DNA from 2 places in the Paenibacillus sp. PastF-3 genome. Region 2 is predicted to be linked to the other one. Evidence: predicted binding sites of a transcription regulator. Region 2 holds the regulator's gene; the other holds the start of a gene.
What was found. Region 2 encodes CtsR, which represses protease genes until heat stress. Its sites were predicted from a motif close to ATGGTCAATAAAGGTCAAACA; they were not measured.
Positions count from the first base shown of each region.

Region 1: clpP (ATP-dependent Clp endopeptidase proteolytic subunit ClpP) is a predicted target of CtsR. The motif match lies at 10,794-10,814, and genes of this name have one in related genera.

Region 1 is NZ_JARXWM010000005.1:35,480-51,500, reverse strand. Features, by position in the region: gene rnr (ribonuclease R) at 1-2,363, opposite strand, end outside; gene secG (preprotein translocase subunit SecG) at 2,707-2,940, opposite strand; gene eno (phosphopyruvate hydratase) at 3,153-4,439, opposite strand; gene gpmI (2,3-bisphosphoglycerate-independent phosphoglycerate mutase) at 4,510-6,054, opposite strand; gene tpiA (triose-phosphate isomerase) at 6,056-6,808, opposite strand; gene M2444_RS11985 (phosphoglycerate kinase) at 6,835-8,016, opposite strand; gene gap (type I glyceraldehyde-3-phosphate dehydrogenase) at 8,133-9,143, opposite strand; gene M2444_RS11975 (sugar-binding transcriptional regulator) at 9,246-10,298, opposite strand; tRNA gene M2444_RS11970 (tRNA-Arg) at 10,633-10,707, shown strand; gene clpP (ATP-dependent Clp endopeptidase proteolytic subunit ClpP) at 10,901-11,497, shown strand; gene M2444_RS11960 (GDSL-type esterase/lipase family protein) at 11,593-12,231, opposite strand; gene M2444_RS11955 (PdaC/SigV domain-containing protein) at 12,341-13,441, opposite strand; gene M2444_RS11950 (SIMPL domain-containing protein) at 13,564-14,319, opposite strand; gene M2444_RS11945 (HPr family phosphocarrier protein) at 14,470-14,739, opposite strand; gene whiA (DNA-binding protein WhiA) at 14,837-15,766, opposite strand; gene M2444_RS11935 (gluconeogenesis factor YvcK family protein) at 15,913-16,021, opposite strand, start outside.
Region 2 is NZ_JARXWM010000028.1:48,958-64,978, forward strand. Features, by position in the region: gene cysS (cysteine--tRNA ligase) at 1-717, opposite strand, end outside; gene cysE (serine O-acetyltransferase) at 767-1,459, opposite strand; gene gltX (glutamate--tRNA ligase) at 1,971-3,434, opposite strand; gene ispF (2-C-methyl-D-erythritol 2,4-cyclodiphosphate synthase) at 3,488-3,976, opposite strand; gene ispD (2-C-methyl-D-erythritol 4-phosphate cytidylyltransferase) at 3,973-4,671, opposite strand; gene M2444_RS31670 (PIN/TRAM domain-containing protein) at 4,767-5,855, opposite strand; gene pssA (CDP-diacylglycerol--serine O-phosphatidyltransferase) at 6,035-6,772, opposite strand; gene disA (DNA integrity scanning diadenylate cyclase DisA) at 6,837-7,913, opposite strand; gene radA (DNA repair protein RadA) at 7,928-9,295, opposite strand; gene clpC (ATP-dependent protease ATP-binding subunit ClpC) at 9,489-11,957, opposite strand; gene mcsB (protein-arginine kinase McsB) at 11,993-13,057, opposite strand; gene mcsA (protein-arginine kinase activator protein McsA) at 13,086-13,610, opposite strand; gene M2444_RS31705 (CtsR family transcriptional regulator) at 13,641-14,102, opposite strand; gene M2444_RS31710 (GNAT family N-acetyltransferase) at 14,489-15,661, opposite strand.

The sequences.
Region 1 (16,021 bases), on a different contig from region 2:
GCAACACCGGCCGCTTCGCGCGGCCTTTCGCCGGCGCGCACACCAGCGCCCGGCTTGCTCTTGCCCGCGCCTACAACAGCGCCGGGCTTGCCTTTACCGCCGCGGCCCTTGCCGCCGCCGGCTTTACCCCCAGCGGCTGGCTTGCCGAAGCCGCCAGCCCCACGGCCGCCCTTGCCACCGCGGCCGCCTCCAAAGCCACCGCCGCGATGTTCACCTGGCGCGCGTGGCTTCATGTCGACCAACTCGAAATCGATCGTGTGGTCATCCATATTTACCTTGGCGACTCGAATCTTCACCTCGTCACCAATGCGGAACACCCGCGATGTGCGCTCGCCAATGAGCGCCATATGCGCTTCGTCGAAGTGATAATAATCGTCGCTCATAGCGCTGAGACGAATAAGGCCTTCGACAGTATTATCCAGCTCGATGAACATCCCGAAGCTGGTCACACTGCTGACCATTGCCTCGAATTCCTCGCCTACTTTATCCTGCATATATTCAGCTTTCTTCAGCTGCTCTGTATCGCGTTCTGCTTCTACCGCTACACGCTCACGCTCCGAGGACTGCTGAGCAATATCCGGCATCCGGCCGGCCAAATAATCATGCCGTTTCTGGCTCAGCGCCCCTCCATTCTCAATCACTTCACGCATTACGCGGTGAATGACCAGATCGGGGTAACGGCGAATCGGCGAAGTGAAGTGGGAATAGTATTCCGCAGCCAGTCCGAAATGGCCTGTGCTCTCCGCATCATATTTCGCCTGCTTCATGGAACGCAACATCATTGTGCTAATAACGGTCTGTTCTTTAGTCCCTTGGATTTGCTCCAACAGATCCTGCAAAGCACGTGGATGAACCGAATTGCCACGTCCCTTCACGTGATATCCGAAATTAGCTGCAAAAGCCATAAAATTCTGCAGCTTCTCTGGATCTGGATCTTCGTGAATCCGGTAAAGGAACGGAACCTTCAACCAGTGAAAATGCTCCGCGACTGTTTCATTCGCCGCGAGCATAAATTCCTCGATAATTTGCTCAGCTACAGAACGTTCACGCTTCACAATATCTACAGCCTTGCCGTTCTCATCTACGATGATTTTGCTCTCTTCAAAGTCAAAATCAACCGCGCCCCGCCGCATCCGCGCATCACGCAGCTTCATCGCCAATTCTTTCATGAGACGGAAATCATCAATTAATGGACTATAGCGCTCCAGCAATTCTGGATCTTCATCCTCCAAAATTTTGCGAACATTGGAATAAGTCATTCTTTCCTTGGTGCGAATCACACTTGTAAAGACATCGTGCTTCACGACCTTCATGTGTTCGTTAAATTCCATCTCGCAGGACATCGTTAAGCGGTCTACCTGTGGATTCAAACTGCAAATCCCGTTAGACAAACGATGAGGCAGCATCGGAATCACCCGATCCACCAAGTACACACTACAGCCCCGATCATAGGCTTCTTTATCGAGCTCAGAGCTCTCACGTACGTAATAACCTACATCCGCAATATGCACGCCTAGCTTGTAGTGTCCGTTCTCCAGTCGCTGAACATTAACCGCATCATCCAGGTCCTTAGCATCCTCACCATCAATCGTGACAATGTTTAGTCCGCGCAAGTCGCGACGTCCCTGCTCAGCAATTTCCTCTTCTGTGATGGAGTCCGGAGCGTTGTCCGCTTCGTTCATCACTTCAGCGGGAAAGGCCTCTGGTAGCTGATGTTTACGGATGATAGATAGAATATCAACTCCCGGATCATCCTTATGTCCGAGGATCTCAATAATTTCACCCTCTGCCGCTGATCGGCCTTCTGGATAATTAACAATGCGCACAACGACCTTTTGGCCGTCTACCGCTCCCATGAAGGATTGCTTTGGAATAAAAATATCACGGTTAATCCGTTTATCATCAGGCAGCACAAAACCATAGGTCTCCAAGTTTTGAAATACGCCAACTGTCTGCAATACGCCTCGTTTTACAATACGTTCAACTTCACCTTCCATACGTCCGCCGGACGGACTTTTAGAAGTAATACGGATTAGAACGATATCTCCATTCATAGCTCCCTTAAGATCATTCGCATGGATATATACGTCAGGATGATCACGATCATCCGGGATAAGAAAAGCGAAGCCTTTCGCATGAGCCTGTAACCGGCCTCGCAGTAAATCCATTCGTTCCGGCACGCCATAACGTGCATTTCGAGTTAATACAATTCTTCCGTCCTGCTCTAATTCAATTAGTAGTTCCTCGAACTTTTTAAACCCTGTGCTATCTTCTAGAGCAAAATGGCTCACCAGCTCTTCATAAGTCATTGGTTTATATGCAGTTTCCCGCATGAAATCGAGTAATATTTCTTGTGTTATCATGTTCGTCACCCCAACCCTCCGCGGCTCCAAGCCGCTGGCAAATATGTATGTCTTGTCCTGCTCTGTAGTAATGCCAAGTAAATTTTACCTTTACCTACTTCATACCCTAGTATACACGAAATCAATCCTGCGCATCCCTGTTACTGTCATCCAAAGGTAAACGCAGTACAAAATTTCACTCCACCGAAAAAGAAAGTCTTCTTTATGATGCTTTTCGTACCGAATTCTTTATTCTTACTACTATGAAAAGAAAAGCACCAACAGGTGCTTCTCCTTTTAATTATAACAAAAAAGCCTTCACTCCATTCCATTCAGAACAGAGCGAGGGCTTACTGTAGGTACTTTAATCAATGAAAACAGCAGCTAGAATTGCCATAATGAAGAATCCTGCAGCAAGTCCAACAGTTACACGTTGTAGTACAAGTTCCATACCACGAGCTTTTGTTTTACCAAAGAGATGCTCAGCACCGCCGGAGATGGCACCGGAAAGACCCGCGCTTTTCCCCTTTTGCAGAAGAACGACCGCAATAAGACCGACGGAAAAAATCAGGAGCACAACTTTCAAAAAGATATCCATTCACTTCCACCTCCTACGCCTAAGCATCACTATCTATGGTAATTGAGGTTATCACGATACATAAACAGTATTCTTATTTTATCATAGCAATGCCGTTAATACAACAGCCTAGGCTGTTAAGTCGTAGCTTTTCTTGAAAGATTAGGATAAACAGCTATTCAAAAAAAGACCCGCCATAATGGCGGGTCTTCGTACTCTGCTATAAAAGCAGATTATCTTTTAAGGTTGTAGAAGGATTTCAGGCCGTTGTATTGAGCCAATTCACCCAACTCGTCTTCAATGCGAAGCAATTGGTTGTATTTAGCAACACGGTCTGTACGGGAAGGAGCACCCGTTTTGATTTGACCAGCGTTAGTCGCAACAGCGATGTCAGCGATTGTGCTATCTTCGGATTCGCCGGAACGGTGAGAGATAACAGCTGTGTAACCAGCACGTTTAGCCATTTCGATAGCATCGAAAGTTTCAGTCAATGTACCAATTTGGTTAACTTTAACCAAGATGGAGTTACCGATACCTTTTTCGATACCTGTTGCAAGACGCTCAGTGTTTGTAACGAACAAGTCGTCACCAACCAATTGAACTTTGTCTCCCAATTTTTCAGTAAGCAATTTCCAACCATCCCAGTCGTCTTCGGACATACCGTCTTCGATTGTGATGATTGGGTATTTCTCAACCCATGAAGCAAGAAGGTCAACATACTCAGCGGAAGTGTAAGATTTACCTTCGCCAGCAAGTGTGTATTTACCGTCTTTGTAGAACTCAGTGGAAGCAACGTCCATACCCAAGAATACGTCAACGCCTGGTTTGTAACCAGCTTTTTCGATAGCTTCGATAATTGTAGTGATTGCTTCTTCATTCGAACCAAGGTTTGGTGCGAAACCACCTTCGTCACCCACAGCAGTGTTCAGGCCTTTGGATTGAAGTACGGATTTCAAGTTGTGGAAAATTTCAGCACCTGTACGAAGAGCTTCTTTGAAGCTTGGAGCTCCTACAGGAAGAACCATGAACTCTTGAACATCGATGTTGTTATCCGCATGCTCACCACCATTGATGATGTTCATCATTGGTACTGGAAGAGTTTTAGCGTTGAATCCGCCCAGGTATACATACAAAGGAATATCCAATGCTGCTGCAGCTGCGCGAGCTACGGCCATGGATACTGCTAGGATTGCGTTAGCGCCCAATTTACCTTTGTTATGTGTTCCGTCCAAAGTAATCATCAATTTGTCGATGCCCACTTGATCAAGAGCGTCCATACCGATAACTTCTGGAGCAATGATTTCATTTACGTTCTCAACAGCTTTAAGAACGCCTTTACCCATGTAACGGGATTTATCGCCATCACGAAGCTCTACAGCTTCATGAGCACCAGTGGAAGCGCCGGAAGGAACGATAGCGCGGCCTTTAGCACCGGATTCAAGATAAACGTCAACCTCTACAGTTGGGTTACCGCGGGAGTCAAGGACTTCGCGAGCATATACATCAGAAATAATAGTCATTTTAGTTAATCTCCTTTAAACAATGTTTTGGTTTTTAATTGTTAAAGCTTGAATCTTAGGTATTGTTTCCTTATTTGCGACTAGCAATCATGGATTGACCGGTCATTTCCGCAGGTTGCGGAAGTCCCATCAGATCCAGAATGGTTGGTGCTACATCGGCAAGGATACCGCGATCGCGCAATACAACATTTTCATCCGTAAGGATAAACGGAACCGGGTTAGTGGTATGAGCTGTGAACGGACGACCGTTCTCATCAAACACCATGTCTGCATTACCGTGATCGGCAATAATGATCGCAACGCCACCCTTGGCAACTACTGCGTCCACTACTTTACCTACACACTCATCAGTTACCTCTACAGCCTTGATTGTTGGCTCCAGCATTCCGGAGTGTCCAACCATATCAGGGTTTGCAAAGTTAAGGATAATAGCATCCTGTCTTTCCGCTTCAATTTCTGCTACGCAGGCTGCAGCCACTTCGTAAGCACTCATCTCAGGTTGAAGATCATAGGTTGCTACTTTAGGAGAGTTGATCAAGATACGAGTTTCTCCTGGAAGCTCCTCATCACGTCCACCACTGAAGAAGAACGTTACGTGCGGATATTTCTCAGTTTCCGCGATGCGCAGTTGCTTCTTGTTTTGTTGCACAAGTACTTCACCCAATGTGTTATCCAGGTTCTTCGGTGAATAGGCTACATAACCTTGTACCGTTTCACTGAAAGTAGTCAGGCATACGAAGTGCAAGTCTTGCGGGAACAAAGGACCCCGTTCGAAACCACGGAAATCTTGATTCGTGAACACTTGTGACAACTGAATAGCACGGTCAGGGCGGAAGTTGAGGAACACGACGGAATCGCCGCTCTCTACTGCCGTTACCGGCTTGCCTTCACTGTCTACAATTACGCTAGGTTCAACGAATTCGTCGAACACGGAATTTGAATAAGATGCAGTGATAGCTTGCAGAGCATCCGTGTATTTCGGTCCTTCGCCATAAACCATAGCACGATAGGCTTTTTCTACACGATCCCAACGTTTGTCACGGTCCATTGCGTAATAACGCCCGGATACCGTAGCAATTGTACCTACTCCAACCTCTTCAATCTTAGCAACCAGATCTTGAACAAACTTCTTACCACTATCTGGAGGTACGTCCCGGCCATCCATGAAAGCGTGGATATACACTTCGTGCATATCTTCTTTCTTAGCCAGGTCAAGCATAGCAAACAGGTGATTAATATGGCTATGTACCCCTCCGTCGGATACAAGCGCGTAAAGATGAAGCTTTTTACCTGTGTTCTTAGCATTTCTAACTGCGGCTACCAGTGTTTCATTATCGAAGAATTCGCCCTCACGGATCGATTTATCGATACGAGTCAAATCCTGGTATACAATCCGTCCTGCACCAATATTTAAGTGCCCTACTTCAGAGTTGCCCATTTGGCCTTCTGGAAGACCAACAGCTTCACCACAAGCAGTAAGGGTAGTATTAGGATATTGTTTCAAGTAACGGTCATAGTTAGGTTTGTTAGCTTGAGCAACGGCGTTACCTTCAGAGGTTCCACGCAAACCGAAACCATCCATGATGATCAAAGCTACAGGTCTTGGAGCTGACATCTTACTTCGCCCCCTCAACCAATTGAACGAAGGAAGCAGGCTGCAAGCTGGCACCGCCAACAAGCGCACCATCGATGTCGCTTTGGCCCATGTACTCAGTTACATTCTCAGGCTTCACGCTGCCGCCGTATTGAATACGAACAGCTTCAGCTGTTGCTGCATCATACAAATCTTTTACAAGACTGCGGATGTAAGCAATAACTTCGTTAGCATCTTGGGAAGTGGATGATTTACCTGTGCCAATAGCCCAGATAGGTTCGTATGCAATGACAACTTTTGCTGCTTGCTCGGCACTAAGTCCTTGGAATGCAGCTTCAGTTTGTACTTTACATACTGCTTTAGTTTGATCAGCTTCACGCTCTTCGAGCTTTTCGCCAACACATACGATTGGAGTGATACCGTGACGGAATGCAGCATGCATTTTCTTATTCACGATTTCATCTGTTTCGCCAAAATAAGCACGACGCTCTGAGTGACCAATGATTACATAGTCTACGCCGAGATCGCTAAGCATTACACCACTGATTTCTCCAGTGTAAGCACCGTTATCTTCAAAGTGCAGGTTCTGTGCGCCAATCTTGATGTCTGTACCCTTTGCAGCTGCTACAAGTGCAGGCAGGTTAGTAAATGGAGCGCAGATTACAGTCTCAACGCCTTCTACTTCTGCTTTGCCTTTGATGTCAGCAATAAAGCTTTCTGCTTCAGGAACTGTTTTGAACATCTTCCAGTTTCCTGCGATAATTGGTGTTCTCATGACTTAAGTTGCCTCCTTCTTGGGTCTTACTTATCGTTCAGTGCTTCTACGCCAGGAAGCGCCTTGCCTTCCATGAACTCAAGGGATGCACCGCCACCAGTTGAAATATGATCCATTTGATCAGCCAGGTGGAATTTCTCTGCTGCTGCTGCGGAATCTCCGCCACCAATAACAGTATAACCTTCAGTAGTTGCACAAGCTTTTGCTACTGCAATTGTACCTTCAGCGAATTTATCAATTTCAAATACACCCATAGGTCCATTCCAGACAACTAGCTTGGAGTTTTTGATCACATCTGCATAAAGCTCACGGGTTTTCGGTCCGATATCAAGACCTTCCCAGCCTTCTGGGATTTCATTGAAAGGAACGATTTGCGTATTGGCATCCGCACCGAATTTATCGGCTACCACGACGTCAACTGGAAGCAAGAAGTTCTTACCAAGCGATTTGGCTTTCTCAATGAATTCAAGAGCAGTTCCCAATTTATCGTTGTCCACTAGGGAAATACCGATTTCAAATCCCAATGCTTTGGTAAAGGTGTAGGACAGACCGCCACCGATCAAGACATTGTCTGCCAAATTCAGCAGGTTGTCGATCACGTCAATTTTGTCCTTCACTTTCGAACCACCGATGATTGCAGTGAAAGGACGCTCAGGGTTAGAAAGAGCTTTACCCAGAACAGACAATTCTTTCTCCATCAAAAGACCGGATACAGCTGGTAGGAAATGAGCGATACCTTCTGTCGATGCATGAGCACGGTGAGCCGCACCAAACGCATCGTTAACGAACAAATCAGCCAGTTCAGCAAATTGTTTAGCCAGTTCAGGATCGTTTTTCTCTTCGCCTGGGTAGAAACGAACATTCTCAAGTACAAGTACGTCGCCTTCTCCTAGCTCAGCAATTTTTGCTTTTACAGCTTCACCAACAGCTTCGTCAGCTTTAGCTACTGGTTTGCCAAGAAGCTCGGACAGGCGTTCAGCAGCAGTAGTCAAACGCATGGAATCTACGAATTGGCCTTTAGGACGACCCATGTGACTTGCAAGAATGATCTTTGCACCGTTCTCAATCAAATATTTAATAGTTGGAAGTGTTTCGCGGATACGAGTATCATCAGTAATTTTACCGTCTTCTACAGGCACGTTGAAATCCACGCGTACAAATACGCGTTTACCCTTTACTTCTACATCACGGACGCTCTTTTTGTTCATGATTAATTCCTCCACACCCCATATTGTTTCTAGCAGGAAACAAGAAATACATTTAGAAAGAGCGGAAACAAGGAACTTCTGTTTCCGCTCTATAGATGTTGCTTATATCAAGTCAATTACTTAGCGATTTTAGCGAATTTCTCCAAAGTACGAACCAATTGTGCAGTGTAGGACATTTCATTGTCATACCAAGCAACCGTTTTAACCAGTTGTTTGTCGCCAACAGTCAATACTTTAGTTTGTGTAGCATCGAACAGGGATCCGAAAGTCATACCTTTGATGTCGGAAGATACGATTTCATCTTCAGTGTAACCATAAGTGTCTGGATCGGAAGCTGCTTTCATAGCTGCGTTGATTTCTTCAACAGTAACGCTCTTATCAAGAACAGTTACAAGCTCAGTCAGGGAACCAGTTGCAACTGGAACACGTTGAGCTGCACCATCCAATTTACCTTTAAGTTCTGGAATAACCAGACCGATTGCTTTAGCAGCACCAGTAGTGTTAGGGATGATGTTCTCAGCTGCTGCACGAGCACGTCTGAAGTCACCTTTAGCGTGTGGAGCATCCAAAGTGTTTTGGTCGCCAGTGTAAGCGTGAATTGTAGTCATCAAGCCTTCAACGATACCGAACTTGTCGTTCAATACTTTTGCCATTGGAGCTAGGCAGTTAGTAGTGCAAGATGCGCCGGAAATAACAGTCTCAGTACCATCAAGAATGTCATCGTTAACGTTGTAAACGACAGTTTTCATGTCGCCAGTAGCTGGAGCGGAGATAACTACTTTCTTAGCTCCACCTTTCAAGTGTTTTTCAGCTGCTTCTTTAGTTGTGAAGAAACCTGTGCACTCAAGTACGATATCAACGCCTAGGTCGCCCCATGGCAATTCTTCAGGGTTGCGGTTAGCAAGAACCTTAACTTCTTTACCATTGACTTTGAAGAAGCCGTCATGCACTTCAACATCACCTTGGAATTTACCTTGAGTTGTATCATATTTAAGCAAATGAGCAAGCATCTTAGCGTCAGTCAAGTCGTTGATTGCTACCACTTCGATACCTTCTACATTTTGAATACGGCGGAAAGCAAGGCGTCCAATACGTCCAAATCCGTTAATTCCAACTTTTACACTCATTGAATAGTTCCTCCTAGAATTCGTTTTATTTATTCAAAACAGACCGTGAAGCCTGTCATGACAACAATGTTAAGTATAATGCAAGATATATGTTCTAGTAAGTTACGACGATATCTGTAACTGATTGTCAATCTCCTTGCCTATTTCCACAGCAGCAGCCTCGTCCGTGACGAGAATATTCTCCTGCCCGAAACGCAGCATGGCATGAATAGCTTTGGCCTTTGGCTTGCCTCCGGCAATACCGATGACAGTTTCCGTCCGAACAATATCTTCTAGACGTAATCCCATCGTAAGCATCGTATGCACAACCTGACCATCTTCATTAAAATAATATCCAAAGGATTCTGCCACTGCTCCCTCACCCTGGATTTCTGAGACAGTAGCCTCATCCAGCTTGCGGCGGCGAGTCATTTCAATGGCATCCCCAATCCCATGTACAATAATACGCGAACTGCGGATGATTTGTACAATCTCTCCAATATTAGAATCAAGTGCTAATGACTGATAGGCATCCCCACTAAGTAAATCAGGGACATGCAGCAACCGGTAATTCGCTCCAACCCGTTTTGCCATTGTAGAGGCAATCGTATTGGCTTGAATCTCCATACTCTCTCCTAATCCGCCACGCGCTGGAACAAACCAGGCGTTCTTATAGGAAAGGGATAACGGCGGTGTCAGTTGATCAGCCATATCGGCAAGCGTTGATCCACCTGTGACAGCAACAATATCATCTGTACGGAGGACACTGAGCAGCGCTTTTGCACCTGCGCGGCCAAGCTCACGTTTGGTGAATGGTGATGACTCACAATCACCCGGCACCACAATGACTTTATCCAGACCGTATGTTGCCCGAATTTTCTCTTCCAGCTCATCCAGACCAAACAGGCTCTTAACGACCGGCTCTAGCAAATCAAGCAGTCTGCGCCCAGCAGCGCTAATGCGCATACCAACGCTCTCGATCTCAATGAGCCCTTGCGATTTCAGAAGATCCGTCTCGGCACGCAGTACCCGCTCAGTCATATCAAGCGAAGCGGCAAGCGTTCTGCGTCCAATGATATCGGACAGCATGATCTGATGAAGAATCGTGTACCGTCTCTTAAGGGTTTCCATGAGATCAGGCAGAAGCTGCTTTTGGATATCTAATAAATTACGCATGCTTTCACTCCTGCAACTTCGTCTTCCTCTATTCCCTTGTTCATGGTCTCAAAATGTCCCGGGTAAACTTTTTAAGTCCCACTCATATTCTAACCAAATATTGCTCGAAGTGCAAGTCTTCCGAGAGTAGAATTCTCAAGCGCTTGTCTTCTTATACATTTATAAGATTGGGAAAGAGTTAAAGCACCTAAAACCTGTCATTAACTATCCAGATTCTATCTCTGAGTGAAAACGAATATAAGCTTGTCTACCTTTAAGAAAAAGCATAGTGTCCTGCTCTGTATTATTAAATTCATTGCAATTGCTCAGGAATTATATTATAATCATTTTTGTTGCGCCCGTGGTCCAATGGATATGACGTAGGCCTCCGAAGCCTGAGATCCAAGTTCGATTCTTGGCGGGCGCGCCATTAATTTCACTTTTGTACATAATTTAGTAGTGCCTATACTACTACTTAACCAAAGAGCCGCATGTCGGCTCTTTTTTTTGAATATAAGTTTGACTTTCTTTGACTTTTTGTTTGAATTTGTTTATCATGTGGGTAATACGGCAAGAGTAAAAATGAATACATTTGAAGAACCAATATCAAGGAGGTTTTCCACGTGAGTTATATTCCTATGGTAGTAGAACAGAGCAACCGCGGTGAGCGCGCTTATGACATCTATTCCCGCCTGCTGAAGGACCGCATCATTTTCCTTGGAACGGAGGTTAATGACGTGGTAGCCAATTCTATCATCGCACAAATGCTGTTCTTGGCTGCCGAAGATCCTGAGAAGGACATTCACCTTTATGTGAATAGCCCTGGTGGTTCCATTACTGCAGGTATGGCTATTTTTGATACAATGCAGTACATTAAGCCAGACGTTTCCACCATCTGTGTCGGTATGGCAGCTTCCATGGGAGCTTTCCTGCTTAACGCTGGTGCTAAAGGCAAACGCTTCGCACTTCCTAACAGTGAGATCATGATTCACCAACCTCTGGGTGGTGCTCAAGGTCAAGCAACGGATATCGAAATCCGTGCTCGCCGTATCCTCAAATTGCGCGATAAGCTGAATCGCATTCTTGCAGAACGTACGGGTCAACCCCTGGAACGTATTGAGAAGGATACAGATCGTGATTACTTCATGACTGCTGCAGACGCGGCAGCTTACGGTATCGTTGATAAAGTCATCGAGAAAACACTGCCTAGCGGTGTGTAAGCTATAAAACAACACAAAGAGGCTGTACACTATCCACTTGATGGTTAGTGCACAGCCTCTTTGCTTTTCAGACCCCCATTACAAATGAATCTCAATTAAATCAAACCACCATAACCAAGCGCATTGAGTTTCTCAGCAATCACACGGTAGCCTCGGCCATTAGGATGTAAGTGGTCAAACGATAAAAGGCCTCTCTCATTTCCTGCAAACTCACCATAAATAGAAGCAAATCCAACTACTCGGCTACTATACTGCGATGCATAGCGGTTAAACTGCTTCACCCACTCTGTAGCGCCTACTACCTGAGGATAGGGATTATACAATCCCACAATTCGAATGATATAAGGTCTACGTGCCCCCGCTTTCAATTGGAAGAGAATACTCATAATGACAGCGAAATTTTGTTTGCATTCCTGCAGTGATCTTCCCAGCTCTTTAGATAAATTCCCAGGTTGTCTAGCTGCAGCCTTTGCAGCATGAATTAAATCGTTGCCACCGATGGATAGCGTGATAATGTCGGCTGCTCGAATGGCTTCGCGAGTCATTGCACTCCCCCGTAGCCGCTGTTCCAGTTCAGAAGTAGTCAATCCATTCACGCCCAAATTCGTAGAGGCTACATTAGAACGCAGTCTCCCTTCCGCCATTCTACGGTACACCGGTACAAAACCGTTACCTGGCAGAGCGCCAAATCCAGTCGTCAAGGAATCGCCAATTGCAGTGTATTGATAGCTCATAGCTCTCCCCCGTTCATAAACTAGTTACTCCATTTAGCATATGAATTCGAGGTGATTCTGGTAAGGGGGAGATGTCCAGTGGTGGCACTAGCGGTTACGAATTCTCTATTTATTTTACAGCAGCAAATGGGCTACCGCCTTCCGGCAACAGTTCTTTGAAAGTAAAGGGGTATTCGGGGAACCCCGCAGCATATGCTGTGTATTCGTACAATTGGAAGAACAGAACGACCTGATCATCCTTCAGATAAAAATACTTTTCCGTATTCAATCCGTTGAATCCTCCCAAATAACTTTCCTCCGCTTTTACCAGCTTGTTCAACTTAGCATTTAACGTTTTTTTGTAGTTTGGGTTAGCACCAAAAAGATCGCCCAGCAATAGACGTTTGCCATCCTTGAGCGAAAAGGTAAACGCCTCCCGGTTGGTCATGCCATGAGCCCCGCCCGTATCGCTATACTGTGACATCAGCAAACTAATCACACCATTCTGATTGTAGGTCACTACATAATCTATATCATAAGTATACTTGGGCTCTGACCCAGAACGATTGGAGATATCCTGCTCTGCCCCTGCGGCGAATCTCATGGCACTTTCTTTCAAGGTATCGTTCATGGCCTTTTGCGCAGCGGATTGACTCAGTCCACTAATTTTCGGATAATCAAGCTGGATTAAAGCCTCTTTTCGATCTTTAGCATAGGTCTCAGTGGTTACTGTCAATGCGTTCTGTGGTCTGTTCATCACGTTCAGCTTACTAGAGCCTAGAGTCCAATCCACTTTATAGCCCAAATAATCATTTAAGAGACCGGATGGAACATAGAGACGATTGTTTATTAGCTTTCCTTCATATTCCCGAATGTAATAGTTGTTCACCCAGATAGAAGTACCAAAACTAGATAGCGTTAACTTGGCTTTAGCCGTCCCTTTTCCAATCGTGTATGCATTTTCTTCTTTATCATAAGTGAGAGGTAATCCCAGCACATCACGCATAAAGGTAATTGGGATCCAGACCTTCCCTTCCTGCACAATACCTGTCTGCTGCGAAATCACCCCGTTCGCCTTTAATACTATACTTGAAGCATTAGCCTTGCTCTTCGCCTGATCAGACGCTGCATAACCCGTATCACTAGGCAGTAATCCTCCACCAAGCAATAACCCCGCCGACATCAAACCTATGCCCCATTTGCGTACGATTTCTTTTGAGATATTCATCATCTTGTTTTCCCTCTCCTTTCCAATTAATTAAACATAATCCCAGAGAGCTTACACAAAAAAGAGGCATCCCCCACTATTAAGCGGAAGATTACCTCTTCTCTCTGTATTCATCTTGTAGGCTACTATTTCAATTCATACATAACGCTTAGTTGTGTTGTAACTTTAACTACTCCCGGTTGTACGGATGTGCTTGCACCAGCATCTGCTGCAGCCATATCCATTTTTAGATTTTGTTCAAAATATACTGGAGTAATATCGCCATCATTTTGACTAACCGTGAGCACTTGGCCTAAGCTACGTTTAGCTGCCTTAGCAATAGCTCCTGCCTTAACATCTGCGTTCGCCATCGCCTTTTCAATCACCTGAGCTTCAAAGGCAGAAGTATCTTCCACAGAAAAACGTGCATTTCCGAGATTGTTTGCCCCTGCTGCAGATGCAGCGTCAAGCAATTCACCAACCTTAGTCAGATCTCTATAAGACACTAACAGCGTATGATTCGCGTTGTATCCTTTTACTTGCTGTCCTTCTTTTTCGCTATAACTATAGTTGGGTTGCACATAGAATTGGGTGCTTTGAATATCTTTATCTGCGATTTTCCAAGTCCCTTTCAGTAGGGTAGTGATCTTTTGGATTTTAGCAGCATTTGTTTTTTGCGCTTCTTGCGCAGTTGACGCCGTAGTATCTACTCCGATGGACAAGTATACAATATCCGGCTTGATGGACAATTCGCCTTTACCTACTACACTAACAACATTTTTCTGCACTTCATCTGCGTAAGCCTTTGTAGGACCCTGGGAGACACCACTCATACCAATTCCTCCAATTAACAAACTCCCTACAATCAACACTGAACCAATCTTCTTTACCAAACCTTTCATATTTGCCAGCCCCTTTCATCTTTTGTGATTTGTTATTATCCTCTAGACGAGTCATTCTGGTAAATGTTGCACATCTTAAATCTATTTTTTGGTATTAAAAAAAGCCCCTAGGGGCTTTTTAGTCATGCAATAAAAAGTCATGTCAAAAGATTATTGGTTCTCAAGCTCTTCTTTGCTGACGAGACTCGTCAAAGCGTTTACAGCTTGATCGGCGTCTGCACCATCCGCGCTGATATAGATCTCCGTGCCGGAACTGATCGCTAGGCTCATAATACCCATAATACTTTTGGCGTTTACTTTTTTATCGTCTTTTTCCACGAAAATCTCCGACGAAAACTTGTTAGCTTCTTGCACAAACAATGCTGCCGGTCGAGCGTGTAGCCCTGTCTTCAACCGAACAACTACCGGGTGCTTTGTCATGAAACGCTTACCCCCTAATTGAGTTCTCCCCAAAAATTTCACATTAATTTTATATTATTATATCATTATAACGTAAACCACACTAGAAAAAAAGTGACTAGCCGCCTCGAACCTTGTCCGCCAGTTCATCAATCTTACGAAGTCGATGATTTACTCCGGACTTACTAACCGTACCTTTCAGCATTTCACCAACCTCTTTAAGGTTGATATCTGGATGTGCCATTCGGATTTCTGCAACTTCCCGCAGTTTATCCGGCAAGCTCTCCAGCCCCACTTCCCGCTGCAGCAATTTGATATTCTCAATCTGCCGCACCGCGGCACTTATCGTTTTATTGAGATTCGCGGTCTCGCAGTTCACGATCCGATTCACGGAATTACGCATATCACGCATAATTCTTACATCCTCAAATTTGAACAACGCTTGATGCGCCCCGATCAGACTTAAGAATTCGATAATCTTCTCGCCTTCTTTAATGTATAGAATGAACCCTTTTTTACGTTCAATGCAGCGTGCGTTTAGGTGAAATTCACCAGCCAGATCAACTAGCGCTTTACAGTGCTCCTCATACATCGAGGAAATCTCCAAATGGTAAGAGGAACCCTCCGGATTATTAACCGATCCGCCCGCCAAAAAAGCACCCCGCAAATAAGCACGCTTACAGCAGTTATTCCCAACAATCTCTTTATCAATACCGTCGGTAAAAATAAATCCTTCGGACACAATTCTGAGATCATTTAAGATCTCCTGTACGCGGCTGGGGATTCTAACGATATACACGTTATTTTTCTTCAAACGCATTTTTTTACGCACGAGTAGCTCAATATGGACCTGGTAATATTTCTTAAGCAAAGAATATACCCGCCTTGCAATCGCGGCGTTCTCCGTCGAAATGTCGAGAATCACCTTTTTGCTTGAAAGCTGCACAGATCCATTCATACGGATAAGTGCTGACATTTCCGCCTTCTCACAACAGGGCTCACTCTCCACCATCGTCAGCTCTTTTTTGGTAAGGGCCGCAAAAGACAAGGGTCTCACCTCTTTCTGAAATAAGTACGTCATTCATATATACAAGCATAAAAGCCTTCGGTGTCCTTGTAAGGACGGTAAGCGTTTAAGCGAGAAATATAAAACATAAAGTATAGGTGTAAACTTATACTCTCTTATATTTTAAGTTATACCCTAGGGTTTCTGTTTATCCAATCTTGCACAAGCTGATAGATATGATGACTAAGCTTATCGGTATCATGCCTTAAATAAGTTCGGAATAACACTAGCTTATCC
Region 2 (16,021 bases):
GCATTCGCATTCATGATGCGGGAACTGCAAATCTTGTCCACCCCCGTGGATGTCCATCGTATCCCCCAAGAACTCTCTTGCCATGGCCGAGCATTCAATATGCCAGCCAGGGCGTCCATTTCCCCATGGGCTCTGCCAGTACACTTCACCTGGTTTTGCTGCTTTCCACAGCACAAAGTCCTCAGGTTTCTCTTTCCGTGAGTCTACCTCCACGCGAATACCAAACTGTAATTCATCCAGATTCTGACGGGACAGTTTACCGTAGTCTTCAAATTTGGAAGTGCGGTAGTATACATCGCCACCACTCTCGTAGGCATACCCTTTTTCCTCAAGCTCTTTAATGAATTCAATGATCAGCTCCATGCTTTCTGTTACTCGCGGATTCAATGTTGCCGGCTTTACTCCAAGCCCTTCAAGATCCTCACGATAAGCATTAATGAAAATCTCAGCAACCTCTGCTACGGAAGTGTTCATTTCTTCTGCTTTACGTATCAGTTTATCATCTACATCTGTGAAGTTCGTAACATACCGTACCTCATTGCCGAGTTGCTCCAAATAATTCCGGACCATATCAAAGACAATAATAGGCCTAGCATTTCCGATATGCATATATCCGTAAACGGTTGGACCACATACATACATTTTCACCTTGCCCGACTCTTGAGGCACAAACTGCTCCTTGCTGCGTGTCATTGTGTTATAAATTTGTAAAGCCATCCTATTCCAACCCTTTCTTTTGTCCCGATTCCTTAAGTACCGGATATGCTTAAATTTCGTAATCACCAATGTACTGCTGAGTTTCGACTAGCCGCTGCGCGGTCTTTTGCTTATCTTCTCCGCCAAGCTTCTCTCTGATCTCTTCGATCTCTTTTTGTAGAAAGCGAAGTGAATCTACAAGCGGGTCTGGCATCTTGGTATGATCCAAGCGATCGGATACACGTTCACCGTTACGTTTTACTACACGGCCCGGATTTCCTACTACCGTACTATTATTTGGGACTTCACGCAGTACAACCGCATTCGAACCTATATTTGAATTGTCACCGATACGAAACGATCCTAATACCTTCGCACCAGAACCAATAACTACATTGTTGCCAACTGTGGGATGGCGCTTACCTTTTTCTTTCCCTGTCCCCCCGAGTGTAACCCCTTGATAGATAATAACATCATCACCGATTTCACAGGTTTCTCCAATAACAATCCCCATACCATGGTCGATAAACAGCCTATTTCCGATGACAGCTCCGGGATGGATTTCAACACCGGTCATAAATCTACTAAACTGTGAGACCATACGGGCCATTGTATACCAGCGGCGTTTGAAAAAAGAATGGGCAATCCGGTGACCCCAAATGGCGTGCAACCCTGCATATGTGAAGACAACCTCGAACCAGCTGCGGGCTGCGGGATCGTTATCAAATACCGCCCGAATGTCCGACTTAATATGCTTAAACATCACGGTTCCTCTCTTCTTGACTCCCCCATCTCCTGTTTACAGGTACACAAGGAAGGTATTGTCTCCAATCCATCATTCTTATCATACATATGCTGTGGGTGTTTGCTTGGTTTGTTATATTAGAAAAGATACCCCGAAACAAAAAAAGCCCCTGCAGCATAAAGCTGCAGAGACGTTTAACCGCGGTTCCACTCTGCTTGAACGAATCAAACAGACTGCTGTTGTTACCATCGGCAGAGTTCCTTCGTTCCACTTGGCATCATTAACGGCGATGTACCCGGCGCGATCTAACGAGCCTTTAGGATCGTTCAACCGTGCAGCTCACAGGCGCATGTTCTGCCCCGGACAAATGAATAACTCCCAGCCCGAAAGGGTATCCCTTTCTCGGTTATTCTCTCTGGCAATTGCCTTTATGGACGTACTTCTCCTGATCACAGCTATTATCATATGGTTCTATCTTAGCGTAAAAGCTAAGGGACTGACAAGAGGCTTAATGATAAGTAATACTACCTTAAGCTCCTTTAATTTGTGATTTCAAACGTTCGATGACACGGTTTTGGCCGAGCAAAGCAATCGTTATATTAAGATCACGTCCGTGCGTTTGTCCGGTTAAAGCCACACGTATCGGCATAAAGAGCGCTTTGCCTTTGTGCCCTGTTTCTTTCTGCACTTCCTTGATCAGTACAGCCATATTACTAGCGCTGAAATCCTGACAAGCTTCAACCTTAGCTAGAAAAGCAGACAAAACTTCAGGCACTTGGCTTTCCGCCAGAACCTGCGCCGCTTCTGTTTCTAACTCCAGATGGCTGCGGAAGAATAGTTCAGATAGCTCTACGATATCGGAGGCAGAGGTCATCTGCTCTTGATACAGTGCTACAAGGCTTTCTGCCCATGCCTGCTGCTCATCATTCAGCTCAGCCGGTATTTTTCCCGCTTTTTGCAGATGTGGAATCGCTAATGCCGAGATCCGTTTAGGATCAGCATGCTTAATATAGTGATTATTTAGATGCGCCAGCTTGTGCTTATCGAATACAGCCGGACTTTTGGACAAACGGTCCGCATCAAAAATAGAAATAAGTTCTTCTTTACTGAAGATCTCCTCTTCTCCCTCTGGCGACCAGCCCAGTAGAGAAATGAAGTTAACCAAAGCCTCAGGCAAGTAACCCAATTCATCATATTGCTCAATAAATGTAATTACAGATTGATCCCGCTTGCTAAGTTTCTTATGGTTTTCACCGACAATCAGTGTCATATGACCAAATATTGGGGGTTTCCAACCAAGAGCCTCATAGATCATAAGCTGACGTGGTGTGTTGGAAATATGATCTTCCCCACGTAGTACATGGGTGATAGCCATCAAATAATCATCAACAGCTACCGCAAAGTTATAGGTCGGAATTCCGTCCTTCTTCACGATAACAAAATCACCCATTTCTTTCGTATCAAAAGAAATAGTACCTTTTACGATATCATCGAACGTGTACGTACGATCTTCTGGTACACGGAAGCGAATGCTAGCTACTCGTCCCTCAGCTTCAAACGCAAGGCGTTGTTCTTCCGTCAAATCACGGTGTTTGCCGGAATATCGAGGGGTTTCTCCACGTGCAGTCTGTTCTTCACGTTCTGCTTCCAGTTCTTCCTCTGTGCAGTAGCAGCGGTAAGCCAAACCTTTATCCAGCAAATCCTGCCAATATACACGATATAGGTCAAGACGTTCAGTCTGGCGGTAAGGTCCGTAATCTCCGCCAACATCAACACTCTCATCCCAATCTATGCCTAGCCATTTCAAATACTTAAGCTGGCTCTCTTCGCCGCCTGCGACATTGCGCTTCACGTCTGTATCTTCAATTCTGATGATGAACTTACCGCCTTGATTACGGGCGAACAGATAGTTAAACAGCGCCGTTCTGGCGTTACCTATATGTAAATGTCCCGTAGGGCTCGGTGCATAACGCACCCGGACTTGATCCGTCATTATATTCCCTCCGCTTCATATGGTTAAAACTTAGATTTGCTACTTAGACCGTCTCAAGATGATATCACATCTTGGAGTAGACAGACAATAGATTGTGCGGCAATTCCTTCGCCACGACCGGCAAAACCAAGCTGTTCAGTAGTCGTAGCTTTAACGTTCACCTTGGACGGGTCCGCGTGAAGCGCACGAGCGATAATCTCCGTCATTTGTGGAATGTACGGCGCCATCTTTGGTTTTTGGGCAATAATCGTTGAATCGATATTCCCAAGCTTGTACCCTCGCTCTCTAGCAAGTGCCCACACTTGTTCTAATAATTTCAAGCTATCCGCGTCCTTAAACGCTGGATCTGTGTCCGGAAAATGTCTGCCAATATCACCAAGTCCTAGTGCGCCTAGTATCGCGTCACTTACTGCGTGCAGCAGAACATCAGCATCGGAATGTCCTACTAATCCTTTTTCATAAGGAATCGTAACGCCTCCAATAATACAAGGCCTTCCCTCAACCAGTTGATGTACATCAAATCCTTGTCCTACAGCGATCATGATTGTCCCTCTCCCCTGTTTCTTTCTGTGAATTCTGCAAAATCCAAATCATCTGGCGTCGTAATCTTAATATTTCTGTAGCTTCCCTCTACCACAGAAACCGGAATACCAGCACGCTCTGCCAAGCTGGAATCATCAGTACCTAGAAATCCATCCCGCTCCGCGGCCGCATAGGCATCCAGCAATTCAGAAAGACGAAAAGTCTGCGGGGTTTGAATCGCCCACAGACTTCGCCGATCCGGCGTAGACAGTACTCTACCTTCGTTATCTACCTGTTTGATCGTATCTTTGACGGGTACAGCAAGAACTGAAGCGCCGATCTGCTTCGCTCGCTCATAACATGCCTCAATTTCATTCGGCTGCACAAACGGACGAACACCATCATGTACCATTACCCACTGTGTCGTAAGTTTCAACAATCCTTTATGTACGGAATGCTGACGCTCAGATCCACCAGCCACTATAGCCTTAACCTTGTCCAGCTTATAGAGCTGTATCCATTCCCGGCAACGCTCAATATCTTCCTTACCGGTTACGAGCACGATTTCGGAAATCAAGTCATGCTGCTGAAATACTTCCAGCGTATGAACGATTACTGGTTTACCCTGTAGTAACAGATATTGCTTGCTCTCTACAGTCCCCATTCGCGTTCCTCTGCCTGCCGCCACAATGACGACGCCCACACTGTTTGACATTACTCAGGCTCCTGTCTTTCACGTATATTCCCATCATAACGTGTTTGGCGGGCATTTCCAACCCATAGGACATTTGCCGTGCACTTTATCTACGCCTATTGTGCTTTTTCCAGCAGCTTTGGCTTCGCAAATATCATCCGTCCAGCTGAAGTTTGAAGCACACTCGTGACGAGAACCTCCATCGTGGTTCCGATGTATTCCCGTCCGCCTTCCACAACGATCATTGTTCCATCGTCTAAATAGGCTACCCCTTGTCCATGCTCTTTGCCATCCTTAATGACCTGAACTACGATTTCCTCACCAGGTAACACTACGGGCTTCACGGCATTCGCAAGATCATTAATATTCAGGACTGAGACTCCCTGTAATTCGCAAACCTTATTCAAGTTGAAGTCATTAGTAACTACTTTACCTCGCAGTACCTTCGCTAACTTCACCAGCTTACTATCCACCTCAGAAATTTCTTCAAAATCTCCCTCATAGATTAACACCTTCACATCGAGCTCTTTTTGGATTTTATTGAGTATATCAAGTCCCCGCCGTCCACGATTCCGTTTCAAAAGATCCGAAGAATCTGCGATGTGCTGGAGCTCCTCAAGTACGAATTCCGGTATGACAATCGTTCCTTCAATAAATCCAGTTTTGCAAATATCAGCGATCCGACCATCAATAATAACGCTTGTATCGAGGATTTTATGTTCCTCCAGCCCACGACCTTCCGGCTCAGCCGCTTGCCCCCAGCGTCCAGTTGTCCAAAGTGCAGCTAGTTCCTCTTTTTTCTCCAGACCGATCCGCAGCCCCATATATCCAAAAGCTAACGTAACGGGTACCTGCAGCAACTGCCCAGCTTTTCCAAGCCAAATCATTGCAGGATATAACAGAAGAGATAGCAAAAGCCCCCCTGTAAGCCCAGCTGCACCTGCAGCTAATTCATTCATTGGTATACGCGAACAGTACAGAACCGCCTCCCGCAGTTTTGAACCTCCCCATTCCGCGCATAAAGACCCCGCAAACAAAAAAATAATGGCACCCAGCACCGTAAACAAAATGCTTCCCTCTACAGGTAAACTTTCACTCAGCTTTTCCATCCCCTTAGGGAATCCTCTTTCAAGCGCATGGTATAGCGAAAAACCAGACCAAGCACCACATATTAAAGCAAAAGACAATATCACTTTTTTCCACATAACCTAACGCACCTCCTTTTTATTCATCCTTGAATGATCAATACCTCACCAGTATGTTCCAATTTTCAAGACGATAAACTTGGGATAGCGCTGGAATTGCAAAAAGGCTTTGCCATCCCCTAAGGACGACAAAGCCTCTAGCTATAATTATATTAGTTCAACCTTACTACAAGACCGCTTTAACCGTTCTTCGAGTGATACACTTTATCTTCAGAACGTCTTCTACGACGGTGACGGCGTCTGGCTGTCAATCGATCAATGTTTTGTTTAAAACCATATAACGCGTAAATCCCAAGTAAGACGAAGATTAGCTTAGCAATTTGTTCAGGGAACACAACAGCAACAGCCACCGCAACAACAATGACTACTGGCGCTCCGACAACCACTTTTTTAGGTAATCCAACCTTCTTAAAATTAGGATATTTAACAGTGCTGACCATCAAATATGATAAAAGCAATGTAGCCACGATCATAAATGGAGCGGAAACATCTTTATTAAAAAGAGCTAATGTGGCAAGTACACCACCAGCAGCAGGAATTGGCAATCCGATGAAATAACCAGGAACTCCTGGATGAACATTAAAGCGAGCTAGGCGCAATGCACCAAACACCGGGAAAATTGCAGTTATTGTCCAGGCTAATGCAGAATTTAAATCATGCAGGCTTGAGACGTACATAATAACAGCAGGTGCTACTCCAAAAGAAACGACATCAGACAAAGAGTCCAGTTCCTTACCAAATTCACTCTCACATTTAAGTGCACGAGCAACTCGGCCATCTAATCCGTCTAACAGCATAGCAATAATAACCATGATAGCGGCCATGCTAACTTTACCGTCAAACGCCATCATGATACCAAACATTCCGAGCATCAAGTTACCTATGGTAAAAAGACTCGGAATTGATTTTTGTATCATTTCTTCACCTCAATTTTCTCACATTGGCCTTAAACAGCTCCAATATTACGTGATTGTATGTTATTTACATTTGCCTGTCAATAAGAACTTGCTTCTGTAAACGTTTGAGCCCATCCTGAATATTACGAGCCCGCACCTCCCCAATTCCGTCCACTTCATCCAGTTCAGCTATGCTTGCAGACATCAAATTAGGCAGCATTTCAAACCGCTCCACCAGATTATGAATGATCACATTTGGAAGCCGCGGAATCTTATTAAGCAGGCGATATCCACGCGGAGTAACCACCTCTTCAGAAGAAATTGCCGTAGAAGAGTAGCCCAACAATCGAGCAATATGGTTGTCATCCATTAGGTCATCATCACTAATACGTTTGAGACCGGCAATAATTTCACGAATTTTATCTTCTTGCTCTTCCTTAGCATAGTCTCTGTATAGGAGCCATGCTTCTTCCTCTGTATTTCCAACCAGTTCTTCCATCTGCATGCTGATTAAGCGCCCTTCGTTGCCTAGTTCATTTATATATCGTTTAATCTCCATTTTTATGCGTAAAACCATCTCTACCCGCTGAATCACTCCGACCACTTCGGCCACGGTTACGATTCCCTCATACTCCGAAGCAGACAAATTCGTCAGTCCTTGTGTAAGAACCGCTTTGTACTTTTCGAGGGTCTGAATCGCTTGATTAGCTTTAGCCAAGATAGCTCCGATTTCTTTTAACGCATACCGAATGGAACCTTGATACAGGGTAATGATATTGCGGCGCTGTGAAATAGAAACCACCAGTTTACCTGTTTGCTTCGCTACGCGCTCGGCGGTCCGGTGACGAATGCCTGTCTCGATGGAAGAGATGGACGAATCCGGAATTAGCTGTGTATTTGCATACAAAATGCGTTTCAAATCCTCACTAAGAATAATGGCACCGTCCATTTTGGCAAGCTCATATAAATAATTGGGCGAAAAATCGCAGTTAATGGAGAATCCCCCATCCACTACCTCCATCACCTCAGGACTATATCCAACGACGATTAGTGCTCCCGTCTTAGCGCGCAGCACATTCTCAAGACCTTCCCGAAAGGGTGTCCCCGGTGCTGCCAGTCTGAGCAGATCATTCATATTCTCTAATTGGTTATATTCTTTCATAATCCCTGTGCCCCCTAATCTAACGCGACCGATAGTGCATCTGCTACGGTACTGACGCCAATAATCTGGATATCTTGCGGGTGCTTCCAGCCTTTCAAACTTTTCTCTGGCATGATCACCCGCCGGAAGCCTAGCTTCGCGGCCTCCTTCACACGCATTTCCGCGCGCGAAACACCTCTTACTTCACCTGTAAGTCCTACTTCACCGAAGAAAACATCGTAAGGTTTTGTTGAAATATCACGAAAGCTGGAAGCGATACTAATAGCTACTGCTAAATCAATCGCCGGTTCATCCAGCTTTACTCCTCCAGCTACATTAAGGTAAGCATCCTGATTTTGCAGGAACATACCCATCCGCTTCTCCAGTACAGCGATAATGAGTGCCATCCGCTGGTGATCCATACCTGTGCACATCCGGCGAGGGGAGGGGAAATGAGTGGCAGCGACAAGAGCCTGAAGCTCAACAAGCACCGGTCTAGTCCCTTCCATACTGGCCACAACTGTAGATCCGGCTACGCCGAGTGGACGCTCCGACAAAAAGAGCTCTGATGGATTTTCTACTTCGGTTAGACCCACTTCACCCATTTCGAAAATGCCGATTTCATTCGTTGAACCGAAGCGGTTCTTTACAGCCCGCAGGAGTCTATACGTATGATGCCGCTCTCCCTCAAAATACAGCACACAATCCACCATATGTTCAAGCATCCGTGGGCCTGCAATAGCGCCTTCCTTAGTGACATGCCCAACGAGAACTGTAGCAATTCCCCGAATCTTAGCGATACGCATAAATCTTGTCGTACATTCCCGAACCTGGGTCACACTGCCTGGCGCACTAGTTACTTCTGGCATAAATACAGTCTGAATCGAATCGATAACAAGAAATTGCGGCTGAATTTGTTCAATCGCTTCTTCTATGCTTTCCATATTCGTCTCACATAGTACATATAGCTCAGCTGACAACGCCCCGAGGCGATCCGCACGCAGCTTAGTTTGCCTTACCGATTCTTCGCCCGAAATGTACAGTACTCGCAATCCCTGAGTTGTCAGAGCATGCGACGTCTGTAATAAGAGCGTAGATTTACCGATTCCTGGGTCTCCCCCTACTAGTACCAGCGATCCTGGCACGATCCCCCCACCGAGAACACGGTTAAGCTCACCTATACCTGTCATTATGCGCGGTTCCTTGTCACTTTCTATACTTATGATCGATTGTGCCTTTTCTTTACTATGAAAAATAGGGGCATTCATTCCCTGTGTTTTGACTACGCTTTCTGTTTCCTCCACCATGGAGTTCCAAGCTTGGCACCCGGGACATTTTCCGAACCATTTTGGTGATTCGTATCCACAGTCGGTGCAGAAAAATTTAGTTTTTGGTTTAGCCATTTGTTCTCCTTACGGTTCCGAACTTTTAAATTGCGGATATTTTCTTCTAATGAAAGTTTACCATTTCTGCCCCTTTAACGAAAGGTCATTCGGAATTTGTACTAAATGTATATTTTTAAGTGATAAATTTATATTAAAAAAGCTTCCGCCCCTCTATAAACTGAGGAGCGGAAGCTTTTTTTATTCCATTTTTTTATTCGGATTCTACTTCTTTTTCAAGCAATGGCGCTACAGGAGCATCCACTTTATTCACTACAAGTTCTCCGCCAACTTCATCAATGTTGAGCGAATCACCCTTTTGGATATTTCCTCGGAGCAATTCCTCGGAAAGACGGTCTTCAATATGCTTCTGAATCGCACGACGCAATGGACGTGCACCAAAGGCTGGGTCGTAGCCTTCCTTAGCCAGGAAAGCCTTCGCCGCATCCGTGAGTACGAAATCAACATCATATTCACGCAGTCGCTTGCGCAGCTCATCAGACATCAACGTAACGATTTCAGCAATATGCTTCTCATCAAGGGAGTGGAAGACGATGATTTCGTCAATCCGGTTCAAGAACTCTGGACGGAAGCTCTTCTTCAGCTCTTCCATAACCTTGCCCTTCATATTACCGTATTCTGCTCCAGCATCTTGCACAGCTGTGAATCCAAGTGTCGAATTCTTCTTGATCGCTTGTGCGCCTACGTTAGAAGTCAGAATAATTAATGTATTACGGAAATCGACTACCCGTCCTTTAGAGTCAGTTAATCGACCATCTTCAAGTACTTGCAGCAAAATGTTGAATACTTCTGGGTGCGCTTTTTCAATTTCATCAAGCAGCACTACAGAATAAGGTTTACGGCGTACCTTCTCGGTTAATTGGCCGCCTTCTTCATAGCCAACATATCCAGGAGGAGCTCCGACTAAGCGGGACGTGGAGTGCTTCTCCATGTATTCCGACATATCAATACGGATGACCGCATTCTCATCGCCGAACATGGCTTCAGCCAATGCACGAGCCAACTCAGTTTTACCTACACCTGTAGGACCGAGGAAGATAAAAGAACCCATTGGGCGTTTCGGATCTTTAAGACCCGCACGCGCACGGCGCAGTGCCCGGCTAACTGCCTTAACAGCTTCGTCCTGACCGATCACTCGTTCATGCAGTAAAGCCTCCATGTTAAGTAGACGGTCGGTCTCCTCTTCCTTCAGCTTGCTTACAGGTATACCCGTCCAGCTAGCTACAACCTGTGCAATGTCTTCAGGTGTAACCTCTGAATCCGTGCGACCCTGTTTTTCTTTCCATTGATTCTTTGTCGTATCGAGTTCTTCACGGATTTTTTGCTCTGTATCACGCAAGGCCGCCGCTTTTTCAAACTCTTGACTCTGCACTGCGGAATCCTTCTCCTTGCGGATATCATCCAAGCGCATTTCAAGTTCCTTCAGATTTGGCGGGATGGTGTAAGAATGAAGCCTTACTTTAGATCCTGCTTCATCGATAAGGTCAATCGCTTTATCTGGCAAGAAACGGTCCGGGATGTAACGGTCGGACAACTTCACTGCTTCCACAATAGCTTCATCCGTAATCTTCACACGGTGATGCGCTTCATAACGATCGCGAAGTCCGAAAAGAATTTGGACCGCTTCCTCAGGAGACGGCTGATCCACCGTGATCGGTTGGAAACGTCGCTCGAGTGCTGCATCTTTTTCAATATATTTACGATATTCGTCAAGCGTAGTCGCACCAATGCACTGAAGTTCTCCACGGGCTAACGCCGGTTTCAGAATGTTAGATGCGTCAATGGCTCCTTCCGCGCCACCAGCACCGATTAGCGTATGAAGCTCATCGATAAAGAGCACGATATTACCTGCTTGGCGAATCTCATCCATAATTTTCTTGAGGCGGTCTTCAAACTCACCGCGATATTTTGTTCCAGCCACTACTGAGCCCATGTCGAGCGTCATGACGCGTTTGTCGCGAAGTGTTTCTGGGATTTCATTATTGATAATCTTTTGTGCAAGTCCTTCAGCGATAGCTGTTTTACCAACACCAGGTTCACCGATCAGTACCGGGTTATTCTTAGTCCGGCGACTCAGTACCTGAATAACACGTTCAATTTCCTTACTACGGCCGATAACTGGGTCTAGATTGCCTTCCTTAGCATAAGCGGTCAAATCGCGCGCAAGACCATCTAGGGTCGGTGTGCTGACGTTAGCCGGAGTCCCGCTATGACTAGAGGCAGCCTCGCTGCTTCCCAGAAGCTGAAGCACTTGTTGACGAGCTTTGTTCAAGCTGATGCCGAGGTTATTAAGCACACGAGCCGCGACACCTTCCCCTTCACGGATAAGTCCAAGCAAAATATGCTCAGTGCCAACATACGTATGACCCAATTTGCGGGCTTCGTCCATCGACAGCTCAATCACTTTTTTAGCGCGAGGAGTATAAGCAATGTTCGTAGGCTGTTCTTGACCTCTGCCAATCAATGTCTCCACTTCGTCCTGGATTTTTTCAAGACCTAGCCCTAAAGCTATTAATGCCTTAGCAGCAATGCCGTCTCCTTCACGAATAAGTCCGAGCAAAATATGTTCTGTACCAATATTGTTGTGTCCTAAACGAACAGCTTCTTCCTGCGCCAGCGCTAGCACTTTTTGTGCGCGTTCCGTAAATCTTCCAAACATCATATCTCCTGCACCTCCATGAATAGTAAATATCTATATTAATGTTGTGTTCCCAATGTCTCTCGAAGCAGTTTTGCCCGATACATATCTCGTTCAGTGGCGTTCAGCTCATCGCCGAACATCTTCTGCAGAAATCCTGGCTGTGTCTTAACGTTAAGTTCATTAAGCACTGAAATCGAAAGGCCTTCCAGAATGCCAAGGTCAACTCCAAGTCTCACATCAGACAGGCGTTGAGCAGATTCTTTAAGCTCCATAAGAGCTGCATAACATAAAATTCCGTAAGAACGCTTCACTCGGTCTGTTATTCTCAAGGCGGAATCAACAAGCAACCGTTCACGTGCATTTCGCTCATGCTCTATAATCTGGGTAACTACACTGTGAAGATTCTCTATAATTTCACTTTCCGTTTGACCGAGAGTGATCTGATTAGAAATTTGAAAGATGTTCCCTACTGCTTCGCTACCCTCACCGTAAATTCCTCTTACAGTCAATCCCACTTGGTTCACTGCAGACAATATGCGGTTGATCTGATGAGTCATTACAAGCGCTGGCAGATGCAGCATTACCGAGGCACGAAGCCCAGTACCCACATTGGTGGGACAACTAGTCAAATATCCCCTTTTATCATCAAAAGCGTAATTGACAGCTGCCTCGAATATATCATCAATCGCCGTCGCACGTTCCCATGCTTCTCTGACCTGAAGACCAGGAAACAGACATTGGATTCGCAGATGGTCCTCTTCGTTAATCATGATGCTGACCGACTCATCTTCATTTAATAAAACAGCCGCACTGCGCGAATCATTAGCCAAGTTAGGACTGATTAGATGCTTCTCAACCAGTACCTTTTTGTCCAGTTCATTCACTTCATCAAGCTTTAGGAGTTGAAAAGATCCGAAATCTGCAGCTGCTTCCTCATGAAACACAGGAGCCAGTAGCTCTAATACTTCTTCCGATTGCTCTAAGGAAGCCAGCATTGGGAACGGAAGATGCTCTAGATTACGGGCAATACGCATACGACTGCTAATTACAATCTCGGAGTGACTACCTCCAGAACGCATCCAATCACTAAGCGCTTGTTCAGTAAATCGGAGACTTGACATGTCATATCCCCCCTATATATCAAAGACTTTACTCTTGTGCTATTTCTTTTTCAAGTTTACGAATCTGATCTCGCAGCTCCGCTGCTTTCTCGAATTCCTCTTGTGTAATACTTTGCTGTAATTCCTGCTTGAGTTCATCAATTTGGCGTCTAAATACAATCTGAGCTCCTGCACGTTTCGGAATCTTACCTACATGTGAAGTACTGCCATGCACTCGCTTAAAAAGCGGGTCCAGTGCACTGTTAAAATACTCATAACAGGAGCTACAGCCAAAACGGCCTAATTTGCTAAACTGGGAGTACGTCATCCCACAATTCTCACACTGCAGACTCTGCGTAGTCTTCGTTGCAGCCGACTTCTCCTTGCCGGCACCTTCAAGATCAAGCAGACCTGAGAGCAGACTGTGGATAGAGAATCCTCCAGCCGTTCCGGGAATGAGTTCACCCTTCTCCCGTGCACAGCTCTCGCAGATATGAAACTCTGTCTTCTCTCCATTCACGATCTTAGTGAAGTGGAGTGTTGCCGGCTTGACGCCACATTCCTGGCATTGCATAAGCGAAAGCCCCTCCCTTATGGTTGACAATTATTTGCCTAACAAAGAGATTAACATCGCCTTCATAATCTTGGCACGAATCTCATCCCGGTATGGAATCTTAACCGTTAGGCATTCCCGAGAAACAGCAGCGCGCATAAGGCACGCTTCACGCTTACTTAGAAAACCAGCTTCCTCCAGCTGATAAATCAGCCCTTCAGCAGCGTTCTGATCAATCCCGCCACCTATAGTATGGTTTAAATGGGCATGCAGTGCCACGTTTGGTGGTAATTCAAAACGTTGAATACGAATATATCCCCCGCCACCCCGCTTACTTTCCACCACATAACCTTTTTCCAGAGTAAAGCGTGTACTGATGACATAATTGATCTGTGACGGTACGCATGAGAACTGGTCCGCCAGGTCATTTCGCTGGATTTCCACCGTACCTTCGGGACTTTCATGCAAAATATTCTTCAGATATTGTTCGATAATATCAGAGATATTGCGCATCACTCATCCTCCAGTGCTTGAATCTTTATAATACCGATTGCAACTTGCATTCATAATGACAATGGTCTTTAATTGAACTTAAACATTTGTGGATAATCCCACGCGTTCAAAGGATCGGATCGCTGTCATTAAGCTTCGTTGACTTTGACTTTCTTTGACTTTTTAATATTATAACATATTCTGTGCTAATTCCAAGTGGATTCTCTTATTTTTCACTTTTTTCAGCGAATGTATTCGGAAATAAAGAACTCTCCCAACTTCTTTCGAAGGGGAGAGCCTAATTTTTGTCAAGAATAAACGTCTTCGTTGTCCTTATTAGGACAATAAGCGTTTATGCGAGAAATATAACGATAATGTATAGCGTTGAACTTATGCTTTCTTATATTTTAAAAATGATCAAATAAAGCTGTCTGTGCTTGTGGAATAATTTCTTCAAACCATTCCACTGCTGCTGCGTGGCCAGAGACACTTCCATAACGAGCCATCTCTGTTGGTCGTTTGTATCCAAGCATCAAGGCCGTCAATGTGCCTATATCACAGTTTAAGTCTGCTTCCGCCCGTTCCCCTTCCACTCGTGTCAAAGTAGCCGATCCCTCATTAGAGATGTTCCATGCCCACAATCCATCATTCCAAGGTGCATACTTATCTTCGATATATATAAGCTGCTTCTTTTGACTACTGTTTCCTCTGAAGGCGTATGTTTCAATGAATGACTTGACATTAACAATCCGCCCCATAAAATAAGGATAATTCTCTTGTTCTATACGTGGATCTGGCAGCAAGAAAGGTAACATGTCATCCGAAGGCACCAGCTTTAAGGATGCACCGGTCACCATCGAATCATGGTTCGCAAGAAATGTCCACAGCCCCTGCCGAGCTTGTTCATTCAAAAAAACAAATTCATCAATGACCAGTTCTCTGTTCTCTATCTTATACAGCACATATCCCTCTGGTTCACCACTCTTGGAGTAAAATACTGCACTCTTTCCTTCATCTTCTAGAACAGAGTTCTCCCACCAGTCCAAATCGCGCTTAAGTGTCCCGTTATAACTGACAGCGAATCGATTGTATAGGCTATCCAATACTTCGATATCTTTGATGTCCCGTTTAACCTTGCCCTCAACTTCAACCTTTTTGGGAAACTTCGCTACTGGAATAGAGTATTTCTTATATTCACAATAAACCTCCCAGCCAAATTTACGATAAAACGGAATCAGGAACGGGTGTAGAAAAGAGAGCGTTTGACCTGCCTCATTCATCGTATGCAGCGCATGAGACAAAAGATTTGCCACATGCCCTTGTCTGCGGTTCTCTGGCCATGTAGCTACTCCTGCTATACCACCCATAGGTACCACTCTGCCCTGTATGTAGACTTGGAGAGGAATAATCGTCAATTTAGCTTCCAATGTTCCATCCTCAAAAGCACCCCATACCTGTTCAGCCTTGAATCTTTCCTTTGCACTTGCCCTTTTTTCACTAGGAAGCTTGTACTGAAAAGCATATTCTGACAAGTTCATGCTCGCATCAAATTCTTCTGAACGTAACTGTCTTATTACCACAAACTCACCTCATCCTTTATAAAATTACTTTTAGGATAAGTATAACAAGAGCGTCAATTGTGCGCTAATCTATTGCATTATTTATAACTTTATTTTCAGTTATCCACAGCTCTATGCAGGTTTAAAAATAGTCTTGAAATCTTGTCCTATCCAAGTTAAAATAGTTATCCACTTATCAATAGCTCTATCCACATAATTCTCGCTATATCCACAGCAACCCGTGTATTACTTAGGTTTTTTGTTGACAGATCCATATAAATATGTATTTAATCCACACTATTTAGGGATTATTTTTCTCTCAATCATCTATCCACATGTGCGTAACTTTTCTGCAAATTCAAAAGTTTATCCACAAGTTTT